DNA from 3 places in the Acinetobacter sp. IK40 genome. Region 3 is predicted to be linked to each of the others. Evidence: predicted binding sites of a transcription regulator. Region 3 holds the regulator's gene; each other region holds the start of a gene.
The links. The regulator PhoB, encoded in region 3, activates phosphate uptake and scavenging genes when phosphate is short. The targets are predictions, from matches to a motif close to TGTCATNAANCTGTCATAA.
Positions count from the first base shown of each region.

Region 1: a site for PhoB is predicted at 1,367-1,385, ahead of MSG93_RS01195 (inorganic phosphate transporter). Genes of this name have one in related genera too.
Region 2: a site for PhoB is predicted at 1,232-1,250, ahead of MSG93_RS04230 (NAD(+) kinase). Genes of this name have one in related genera too.

Region 1 covers NZ_JANBOE010000001.1:250,007-253,575, forward strand. Annotated here, with positions in the region: gene metH (methionine synthase) at 1-993, opposite strand, end outside; gene MSG93_RS01195 (inorganic phosphate transporter) at 1,432-3,060, shown strand; gene MSG93_RS01200 (Tim44 domain-containing protein) at 3,546-3,569, opposite strand, start outside.
Region 2 covers NZ_JANBOE010000002.1:66,748-70,316, forward strand. Annotated here, with positions in the region: gene mrcB (penicillin-binding protein 1B) at 1-1,182, opposite strand, end outside; gene MSG93_RS04230 (NAD(+) kinase) at 1,417-2,325, shown strand; gene MSG93_RS04235 (YeaC family protein) at 2,322-2,594, shown strand; gene MSG93_RS04240 (hypothetical protein) at 2,768-3,037, opposite strand; gene MSG93_RS04245 (glycosyl transferase family protein) at 3,158-3,569, opposite strand, start outside.
Region 3 covers NZ_JANBOE010000003.1:325,800-329,368, reverse strand. Annotated here, with positions in the region: gene MSG93_RS07880 (PACE efflux transporter) at 39-491, shown strand; gene phoR (phosphate regulon sensor histidine kinase PhoR) at 557-1,915, opposite strand; gene phoB (phosphate regulon transcriptional regulator PhoB) at 1,925-2,635, opposite strand; gene MSG93_RS07865 (TetR/AcrR family transcriptional regulator) at 2,887-3,564, opposite strand.

The DNA of each region.
Region 1 (3,569 bases), on a different contig from region 3:
CGGCACTTGGCGTGGCTGAATATCTTTGACCGCATGATAAATGGCACGGATGTGGTCGGGTGTAGTCCCACAGCAACCACCGGTAATATTGATCAAACCGCTTTCAGCAAATTCTTTAATGAATGCTGCGGTTTGTTCCGGGGTTTCATCATATTCACCGAAGGCATTGGGCAAGCCAGCATTCGGATGAGCAGAAATAAAGGTATCTGCAACATCAGCAATGGTTTTGATGTGTGGACGCATCGCATCTGCACCCAGGGCACAGTTAAAACCGATCGAGAGTAAATCACCATGACGCACCGAGTTCCAGAATGCTTCTGCGGTTTGGCCGGTTAAGGTACGGCCTGAGGCATCGGTAATAGTCCCTGAAATCATCAGTGGCAGTTCATGACCGATTTGCTTGAAGACCTCTTTTACTGCAAAGATCGCAGCTTTACAGTTCAAGGTATCGAACACGGTTTCGATCAGCAGGATGTCTGCTCCACCTTCGATCAGCGCATGAGCAGCTTCAATATAGTTTTCTTTTAGTTCATCAAAGGTAATGTTACGGAAGGCCGGATCATTAACATTTGGTGAAATCGAACAGGTACGTGATGTCGGACCAAGCACACCGGCAACAAAACGGGGTTTGTCTGGAGTCGAATATTTGTCACAGGCTGCACGTGCCAAACGTGCTGCTTCACGGTTGATCTCCGGTACCAGATCTTCCATGTGATAATCCGACATGGAAACGCGGGTGCCGTTAAAGCTATTGGTTTCAATAATGTCCGCGCCAGCATCCAGGTAGGCTTCATGAATGCCCTGAATAATCTGTGGTTGTGTCAGAACTAATAAATCATTATTGCCTTTCAGGTCTGATGCCCAGTCTGCAAAGCGTTCACCACGATAATCTGCTTCTTCTAGTTTATGGCGTTGAATCATGGTTCCCATTGCACCATCAATAATCAGGATGCGTTGGGCAAGAAGTGATTGTAGGGTGGTAAGCGTGGACATTCAGAAACCCCGGTCGATGATGAAGATAAAAAGCAGGGGCATTGTAACAGAAGCTAGGTCAAAGCGCGTATTTTCAACAACTCAGAACAGTGATTCATCGGGTCATTTCGAAAATGTCATAAAATGTTCATTCAATTGTCATAATCGAACGGAATAATGCTTAAAAAGCCAACAAATTAATCAGAATATGACAAAAATATGTCATCTTTCGTAGCATTTGTTGCAAAATCAGACAAACAGTTTGGTTAGATATGATATGTTTATAAGTTATTGTTTTTATTTTATTAAATTTTAAAACAGGACAAAATTATCGTAAAAAAAAGCTAAAAAACGCTATAAAAATATGAAATTTTGGCTTTATATGACAGTCCTTTGTCATATAATTGTCATAATTTAATTAAACAATACAGAGGATTTTATTATCCTCTCACCGTCTACATGAATTCTAATCTTCCTCCTGTTTCGGATTCACCGCTTGCCAGTTCTCAGGCAAAATCGACGAATGTACATGTACCTACACCGAAATTTTTTATGCCGGTGTTTTTGACAATTATTGTTGCAACACTGGTTTATATCGGTTTTCAGTTAAGTGCTGATCTGGCACATGTACCGCCGTTAAGCTTATATTCAGTTATTCTTTTATCGACGGCACTTTTCATCGCTTTAGGCTTTGAATTTGTAAATGGTTTTCACGATACGGCAAATGCTGTAGCGACGGTTATTTATACCAATGCTTTGCCTGCACCGGCAGCAGTAATGTGGGCTGGCTTCTGTAACTTCCTTGGGGTTATGGTGGCGAGTGGTGCGGTTGCATACGGTATTATTGCATTACTTCCTGTGGAAATGATCATGAATGTCGGCAGTGGTGCTGGCTTCGCGATGGTTTTTGCACTGTTAATCGCGGCGATTCTGTGGAATCTGGGCACGTGGTTCTTGGGAATTCCTGCATCAAGTTCACATACTTTAATCGGTTCGATTTTAGGTGTGGGCATCATGAATCATATATTGAATGCGTCTGCTGGGGCGACCAGTAGCGGTATTGATATTGATCAGGTGATTAAGGTGGGTAAGGCGTTATTATTCTCGCCATTGATCGGTTTTGCCTTTGCAGCCGTTCTATTCTTACTGGTGAAGAAAGTCTTTAAACGTCAAATGGAGCTGTTTCAGCCACCAGAAGGCAATAAGCCGCCGCCACCACTAATTCGTGCAATCCTGATTTTTACCTGTACAGGCGTAAGTTTTGCGCATGGTTCAAACGACGGTCAAAAGGGCATGGGTTTAATCATGTTGATCCTGATCGGCTTGGTACCATTGGCTTACTCATTGAACAAAAATCTGGATGCACAACATTTACAGTCTTTTGAGCAACTTTCTACTCAGACTGCGGTTGTGTTGAATGTGAATCAAAACGAGCTGACCGATGAAAAAGCACGTGATGTATTAACCAAATATATCCAGACCAAAGAGCAAACCTCTGAAGTTGTTCCTGCACTTGCAAGCATGACTTCTCATATCGGTACACGTGTTGCAGGCTATGGTGATCTTAAATTGATTCCTGAAGCGGCAGTGAGTGAAATCCGTAATGACATGTATTTGAGCACCACGACATTCAAACGTTTAGACAAGGCTGAAGCTTTACCAGCAATGGATGAAAGTCAGGCCAAAGTGGTCAAAGAATATCGTAATAGCCTGGATTCATTCCTGCAGTACATTCCAAACTGGGTTAAAGTTGCAGTAGCACTGGCACTGGGTCTAGGTACGATGGTGGGCTGGAAACGTATCGTAGTGACTGTGGGTGAACGTATCGGTAAGAACCATATGACCTATGGTCAGGGCATGTCTGCTGAACTTGTGGCAATGAGTACCATTGCTGCGGCTGATGGTTTAGGTATGCCAGTTTCAACCACTCACGTATTAAACAGTGCAGTTGCAGGTACCATGGTCGCCAATAAATCCGGTTTAAACTTCAATACTGTGAAAACCATTCTTTCTGCATGGGTGTTCACTTTACCGGCAACGATTGCATTGTCTGGTGGTCTGTACTGGTTGTTCTTACAGTTTGTCTAATGATGCTGAATCATTAGATTCAAATAAAATTTAAAGGCTTTGCTACGGCAAGGCCTTTTTTATGCGTGTCGATTGATTGCGTAACAGACCTCTGCTTGTGAAAGCTCTATCAAATCCTACAAGGCGATTTAACCTGAGCAGCACAAAAGGGATGGTTATGGGGCGAAATGGGTGTAGACGTGGCTTTAAGTGGGCATGCTGTACAGAAAAATTCATTACCGTCTAGGTGAGGACGAGTATTCTTGAAAATGACCCCAATAAAAGCGTTTTATTCCCCAAAAGAGGAATATTTTTTAAAGCATTTATCCGTTAGTATCAATAGACAGATCGTGCCAGGTTGTGCTGACCTATCTCAATAAGAACAAAAATTTTTTGTTGTTTTACACTCCGCCATTCTCTAGGGAATGGCTTTTTTTGCTCTTGTTAAAATAAGGCCCATAAAAAAAAGAGCTATCGAAATAGCTCTTTTTTATTGCTCAAGACAATTAAGCTTGTTGAATTCCCGCAAC
Region 2 (3,569 bases), on a different contig from region 3:
TACCTGAGTCTGTGCGATTGGATCAAGGGTTGTGAAAATTCTCAGGCCTTGATTGGTAATATCACTTTCCTGATATTCGGTGCGGAGTTGACGACGGACAATATCCAGGAAATCAGGGAATTTTGCAGGGCCTAAAGTTGGCTTGCTGACCACATTTAATGGACGGGCAATTTCATCTTCATATTCTGCATCAGTCAAATAACCCATCACTTTCATGTTGTTTAAGACAACATCACGACGTTTTTTCGCTGATTCTGGATTACGCCAAGGATTATACAAAGAAGGGCCTTGAACCAGACCAACCAGAAAGGCCTGTTGGGAAATATTCAGTTCACGCAATGGCAGACCGAAGTAAAATTGTGATGCCAAGCCGTAACCATTAATCGAATAGCTACCATTTTGGCCCAGATTCACTTCATTTAAGTAAGCTTCCAGAATCTCGTCTTTGCTGTAATGTAATTCAATCAATAGCGCCATGAGGGCTTCATTGACCTTACGTTTCAGCGTCTTTTCCGGTGAAAGATAGAAATTCTTGACCAACTGCTGGGTTAAGGTTGAACCCCCTTGACGACGTCCACCCGTCACATTACTGACGACAGCACGTGCAGTACCACGGATCGAAAGACCATGATGGTGATAGAAGTTACGATCTTCCGTCGAGATCAAGGCTTCGATCAAGGTTTTAGGTACTTTATTCAGTTTAATGAGAACGCGGTCTTCATTATGTTGCGGATAGATACCACCGATCAATAAAGGTTCTAAGCGAGCAATCCCTGTATTTGAGGGTTTGGTAGAGCGCACTTCACTGACTTCGCCATTGGCAAAGGCCAGTTCCAGCACCTGTTCAGGTTCGGTACTATCACCGTAGTCAAAACCACGGGTATGCACATACATCTGGTTACCCTGAACCACATAGCTACCCGACTTGTCGTAGTTAGCCGTATTCTTATATCCCAGTAATTTTAACTCTTGGGTAAAATTATCCTGAGTAATCGGTGCATTGGCATAAATTTCCAATGGGCGAGCAAACACCTTGGCAGGGATGTCCCAACGCTGACCTTCAAACTTGTCACGAATAATATTATCCAATCGGATCAGATAGATACTAAAGGCAACAAAGACACCTATCACTAACATTGAGAAAATGAGTGCTAGAAAACCAATACCACGTTCAAACTTCATAGATTTGCGTTAAAACCAAAACAATGACGGTAATGATGCGATAGCTTATTGTCATTTTGCAATCATAAAACTGTGAATAAATAGCAACATGCAATAAAAAGTTTAAGCATGTGTTGACATTAAAGGTATAAAAAAGCAACGGATAGACATTTTTATACTTTTTAATCAATCATCAACGCAACATAGGTTGTTAATGATATGATAGTCGATAACCGCGACGGAGCTGAATTATTCGTGCAAATTTCACATAAATCCTTTCGAAATATTGGTCTCATTGGACGACCAGACAAGTATTCTGTAGTAGAAACGTTATGTTTAATTCATGATCATTTGATCAATTTAGGCTTAAACCCCGTTTTTGATCAGGAAACAGCAAAACTTGTCCCCTATAGTCATGGCCAGACCGTGAGCCGTAACTTGCTGGGTGAAGTCGTTGATTTAGTGATTGTGGTGGGTGGTGATGGTTCATTGCTCCATGCTGCACGTGCTTTGGTACGCTATAGTACGCCTGTGCTCGGCATTAACCGGGGGCGTCTGGGCTTTTTAACCGATATTAAGCCTGCCGAAGCCATCTTTAAACTGGATCAGGTATTACAAGGCCAGTTCCAGCTGGACCGCCGTTTCTTACTGGAAATGGAAGTGCGTACCAATGGTGAAACTATTTATGATGCGATTGCATTGAATGATGTGGTGTTGCACTCAGGTAAATCGGTGCATATGATCGATTTTGAGCTGAACATTGATGGGCAATATGTCTATCGTCAGCACAGTGATGGTCTGATTGTTTCAACCCCAACGGGTTCAACGGCGTATGCACTTTCAGGTGGAGGGCCGATTCTGCATCCAAGTATGGATGCGATCGCACTAGTGCCGATGCATCCGCACACCTTGTCATCACGTCCTATCGTGGTGGGTGGACAAAGTGAAATCAAGATTACCATCCGTGAAAATCGTGTTCTGCCGATGGTGAGTGCCGATGGTCAACATAGTGTTGCATTAAATGTAGGTGACACGGTGCATATCCGCAAACATCCGTTTAAACTAAGCTTATTACATCCACCAGGTTATGACTTTTATATGGCATGTCGTACCAAATTAGGGTGGAATCAAGATTTTGAATCTTTTCAACAGGATGACTCATGAATATTGAACAAATGCTCGCTATTTTAAATCCTGAAATTGTTGAGCGTCTTCGTACTGCTGTTGAAATTGGTAAATGGCCAAATGGCGTTGCACTCACCAAAGAACAGCGTGAAACCTGTATGCAGGCTGTGTATGCGTGGGAAATGGAAAATTTGCCAAAAGAACAGCGCAGTGGTTATATCGACCGTGGTACCAAAAAAGACGGTGAAGAGTGTGATGACGACCATCATAAAAATGAACCTGAATTTAAGCCGATTCGTTTTGTTTAATTAATATAAGTAGTATTTAAAGCGATGATTTTAATTAAGTCATCGCTTTTTTTGTTTTCAGGTTTATATTTGATTCAATAGTTGTATGATTTCCATATATTAACTTGATAAATTTTTATGAATTATCATTTAGTTAATTTGGCATCTCACTACACAGTAGTGAGATGAGTAGATTAAACAGAATATCCTGCCTCTCTCATTTGCATAATAATTAAGTCGTCAAATTGCTTATCAGATATTCCTCTAACTGACTTAATACTTTTCCAGTGCCAAATTAAAGATAGAGATTTGCCATCTAAAAGACAAAATTCTTCGAGGAAAATAGAAGCCAAATCATGTTTATCTAATTCTAGATTAGCCGTTAGCATACGATTTAATACAACACTTGGTTTTTCACCTTGCAAGATTAATTTCAATTGATTTATATCTTCAGAATGCGACATATTTTATATCTCCCCATTCTCCAGTGTTTTTAACTTGTGTACTATCTGTCCTGTCTAACTAGTAGCTTTTCTATAAATATGCCTTAGATAAGTTAAGACTTAGTATTTAAGTGACTATATCTACTTAAAACGACTTTCCCAAAGCTCTTTCGCTTTGTTCATTGCTTCATCATAAGTACTGACTACACCCATGGTATACAACGCAATTCCCATGGTTTCAACGACTGCCAATTCACCATATTCATGCGTCTGCTCACCCAGCCAGACTGCTTTAAATACAGCCAGATCTAGTTCTTCTTCAATCGGACTACGGTCTGGTGTCAATTTTGGAAGTTCGTATTCGTACAACTCACCATTTTTAATCCCGCAAATTAAAGTTTTGGCATCAGGATTACGTTCAAACTCACCACCTTCACCTTTAATCACGGCACTGTTTTGATAACCTAGACGGAAAGCAGTCTGCTGATGTGAACTACGATAAGCCGGGTGGAAAATGGCTTGTAAGGTGGCTTTGGCATTAAATGGATTAATC
Region 3 (3,569 bases):
GCGTAAAATCCACTCATTATTGATTTTAAGGTGTGGTCATGCAAGGAACCAAGAGAAGAGTCACTTATGTGTTTTTCTATGAAGTTTTTAGCTTTTTTATCTGTGCAATGGTGCTGGCAGTGCTGTCAGGTACCACCATTAGTCATACCGGGCCTTTGTCGATCTTGATTGCAGTCATCGCCGTAACCGTGAACTTTTTTTATAACTATGTGTTCGAGATGTGGGAAAAAACCCAAACCTCGAAAAAGCGTACCGTGTTAAGACGTATTGCGCATGCGATTGGCTTTCAGATTGTACTGGTGATGATTTTGATTCCGTTGATTGCATGGTGGATGCAAATCAGTTTAGTTAAGGCGTTCTTGCTGGACTTCAGTCTGATGGTGCTGATCCCATGTTATACCTTTGTTTATAATTACTTTTTTGATCATATCTTTGGCTTACCCAGTCATTTGCTCGAGTCGACAGAGCTTAATGCAAACGCCAGTCACTGATTGCTATGATCCAGAATTGAAAAAGCCGATCCAGAAGGGTCGGCTTTTTTTATTGAAGCTAAAATTTATAGCATGCGATACAGACGTTCTTTCGGGAAGATCGCGGTAAAGGTTGAGCCTTCATTTTCTTTAGAGGTGATTTCTAGATGTGCGCCATGTTGCATCAAGACGTGTTTGACAATGGCCAGCCCTAAACCTGTACCGCCGGTTTGACGGCTACGCGCGCTATCGACGCGATAGAAGCGTTCAGTCAGGCGTGGTAAATGTTTTGGATCAATGCCGATACCATTGTCCTGTACGGTAAAGGAAGCATGGTCACCCGCTTCATGCCAGCCAATGGTGATGATGCCTCCAGGCGGTGTATATTTAATTGCATTGGTAATTAAGTTGCTGAAGGCACTGGCAATTTCAATGTCCGAGCCAATCAGGTCACAATGGCTATCAATATCCAGATTTAAAGTATGACCATAATCCAGATTGTAGGCACGTGCATCATCAAAGATCTGGTTCATCAGATTGGCCATATCAATAATCTGATTTTTCGCGACTTTCTTATTATTTTCCAGATTGGATAACAACAATAAATCATTGACCAAGGCATTCATTCGTTTGGTCTGGGACTGCATTTGCGTAAAAGCACGTTTCCAGCGCGGTGTAATGTCATCTTGATCGGTAAAGGTTTCGATATAACCACTGAGTACGGTCAGCGGCGTACGTAATTCATGTGAAATATTATCGACAAAGTCTTTACGCATTTGTTCCAGATTATGGACGCGCGTGGTGTCATGTGCGACCAATAAACGACTTTCTCCCCCAAAACGGGTGAGTTTGACGTGCACATAACGCTCTTCTTCCATCTGCGCTTGCAAACGAATCCCATCAGGGGATTGATCTGGGTTGTTAAAATATTCAATAAAACTGGGCTGGCGTAAAATCGACAATAGGTTACGTCCGCGGTCCAAAGGACTAATCCCTAACAGCTTTTCGGCTGCGGGGTTCCACCATTCGATTTGATGTTGGTCATCAATCAGAACCACGGCTTCTGCCAGAGCAACCAGAGAAGACTGGGCTCGGTCAATGAGACCGACCATTTCCGCCTGAACAATGCGTTCCTGACGTTGTGCACGATAAACATTGAACAGCAAAGCGCCCCAGATCCCGTTTAAATTGGGTGGAACATCATAGGGACGGTTTGAAATCCATTCATTGACCAGATAAAGCGAGCGGAGCTGCAGGGCGAAAAACACCACAAAAGCAATAAAAATACAGCTCCAAAAGTAGCCAACCCCAAATCCAATTAAGCTTGCAATCAATAAGAAAAAAAGTAACAGCCTTAAATCTTGTTTTGCAAACGTCCATAAACTGCTGTAGCGAAAACGCTGGTGTTCACGTGCCAGTTCAGGGACCGGATAAGGTTCGTACATAAAAGATTTTTAACCTACTGCTAAATCGGCTCGTGTCGAAAAACGGTAACCTGTGCCACGAACCGTTTGCACAAAGCGGTCAACACCAAAAGGCTCTAGCACTTTGCGTAAACGACGGATATGCACGTCAATGGTACGGTCTTCGATATAGACATTGCCACCCCACACCTGATCAAGCAGCTGCGCACGTGTATAGGCACGTTCCGGATGGGTCATAAAGAAGGCCAGTAAACGATATTCGGTTGGACCCATGTCTAAAATACTGTTGCCAAAGCTAACACGCTGACTAACCGGATCGAGTAATAAGCCATTGGCATCAATCACTTTTTCTCCGCTTAGTGCATTGGCACGACGTAATACCGCCTTGATACGGGAAACCAGTTCACGTGTCGAGAAGGGTTTGGTCATGTAATCATCTGCACCGGCATCCAGACCTTGAACTTTATGGTCTTCTTCGCCACGTGCAGTGAGCATGATCACAGGAATTTCAGACAGGTTCTCATCGCGTTTCAGGCGACGGCATAAGTCTACACCACTCACACCCCCTGGTAACATCCAGTCCAGCAAGATAAGTGCAGGACGCTGATCAACGATAATCTGATGCGCCTGTTTGGCATCCTCGGCTTGTAAACATTGGAAGCCTGCCATATCCAAAGAGGTATGGATCATTTCGCGGATCGGTAACTCATCATCGACAATTAAAATATAGTCATCTTTCACAGCGCAATACCCTTAAAATCTGTAACGGTTTAACCGTTTTGTTGTTATGACAGGCTTATTACAAAGATTAATTATGACAATATCATTGCAAAAGAGGGAATAAAGTCGAATTTAGCAATAAATTGTGACAATTGTGGGGCAGAGTCATGACCATATGATGACAACTTGCCTGATCATAAAGCAAATAAATTCATTGGGTTAATCAATCTGTCATGCGATGGCTATGACTGTCACAAAACTGTAAAACGATTTTAATTTTTTTGTGAGGTTGTTTCGATAAAGGACAAGAACACAGCACAACAGGCAGAAAGCACATCCTGAAGCGGCTGTTTAAAGCCCTCCGAAACCCAGCGAATAATAATATGGGTCACATAACCATTCAGGCCAGTTGCCATTAACGACACTTCTTCGGTGCTTTGCGGTGCATTGGGCATGGTAATCATCACAAAGCCCTGAATAATACGGTCGAACTGGGTCAGGGTTTCCTGAATGGTAGCCTGATTATGCAGGTCCTGCACCAGCATGGCATCGATATAAATAATCCGTGCCATACGAGGATCATCCTTAATCGCATTTAATAAGGCGGATAAACCGGCATTAACCATATTTTTAGGTTCAGGGGCTGCCATCAGAACCGCCTGAGTGAGGCAGGTCTGCATTTTTTCGATCATTTTCAGGAACACGGTCTGGAACAGATCTTCACTTTTCTTAAAGGATTCATAAAAGTAGCGTTCAGTCAGCTTGGCCTCATTACAGACATCCTTGACCGTGACCGAAAAGAAGCCATGGGTACCATAGGTGGCAATACCCGCTTCAATCAGTTTGTCACGACGTGCCTGCTTGCGCTCAGTTAACGAGAGACCTTTGAATTGACGCTCTTTGGTTGCTGCCTTTTTTTTCTTGTCTGTCGCTTGCTCTGGAGTTGTCATTGAAA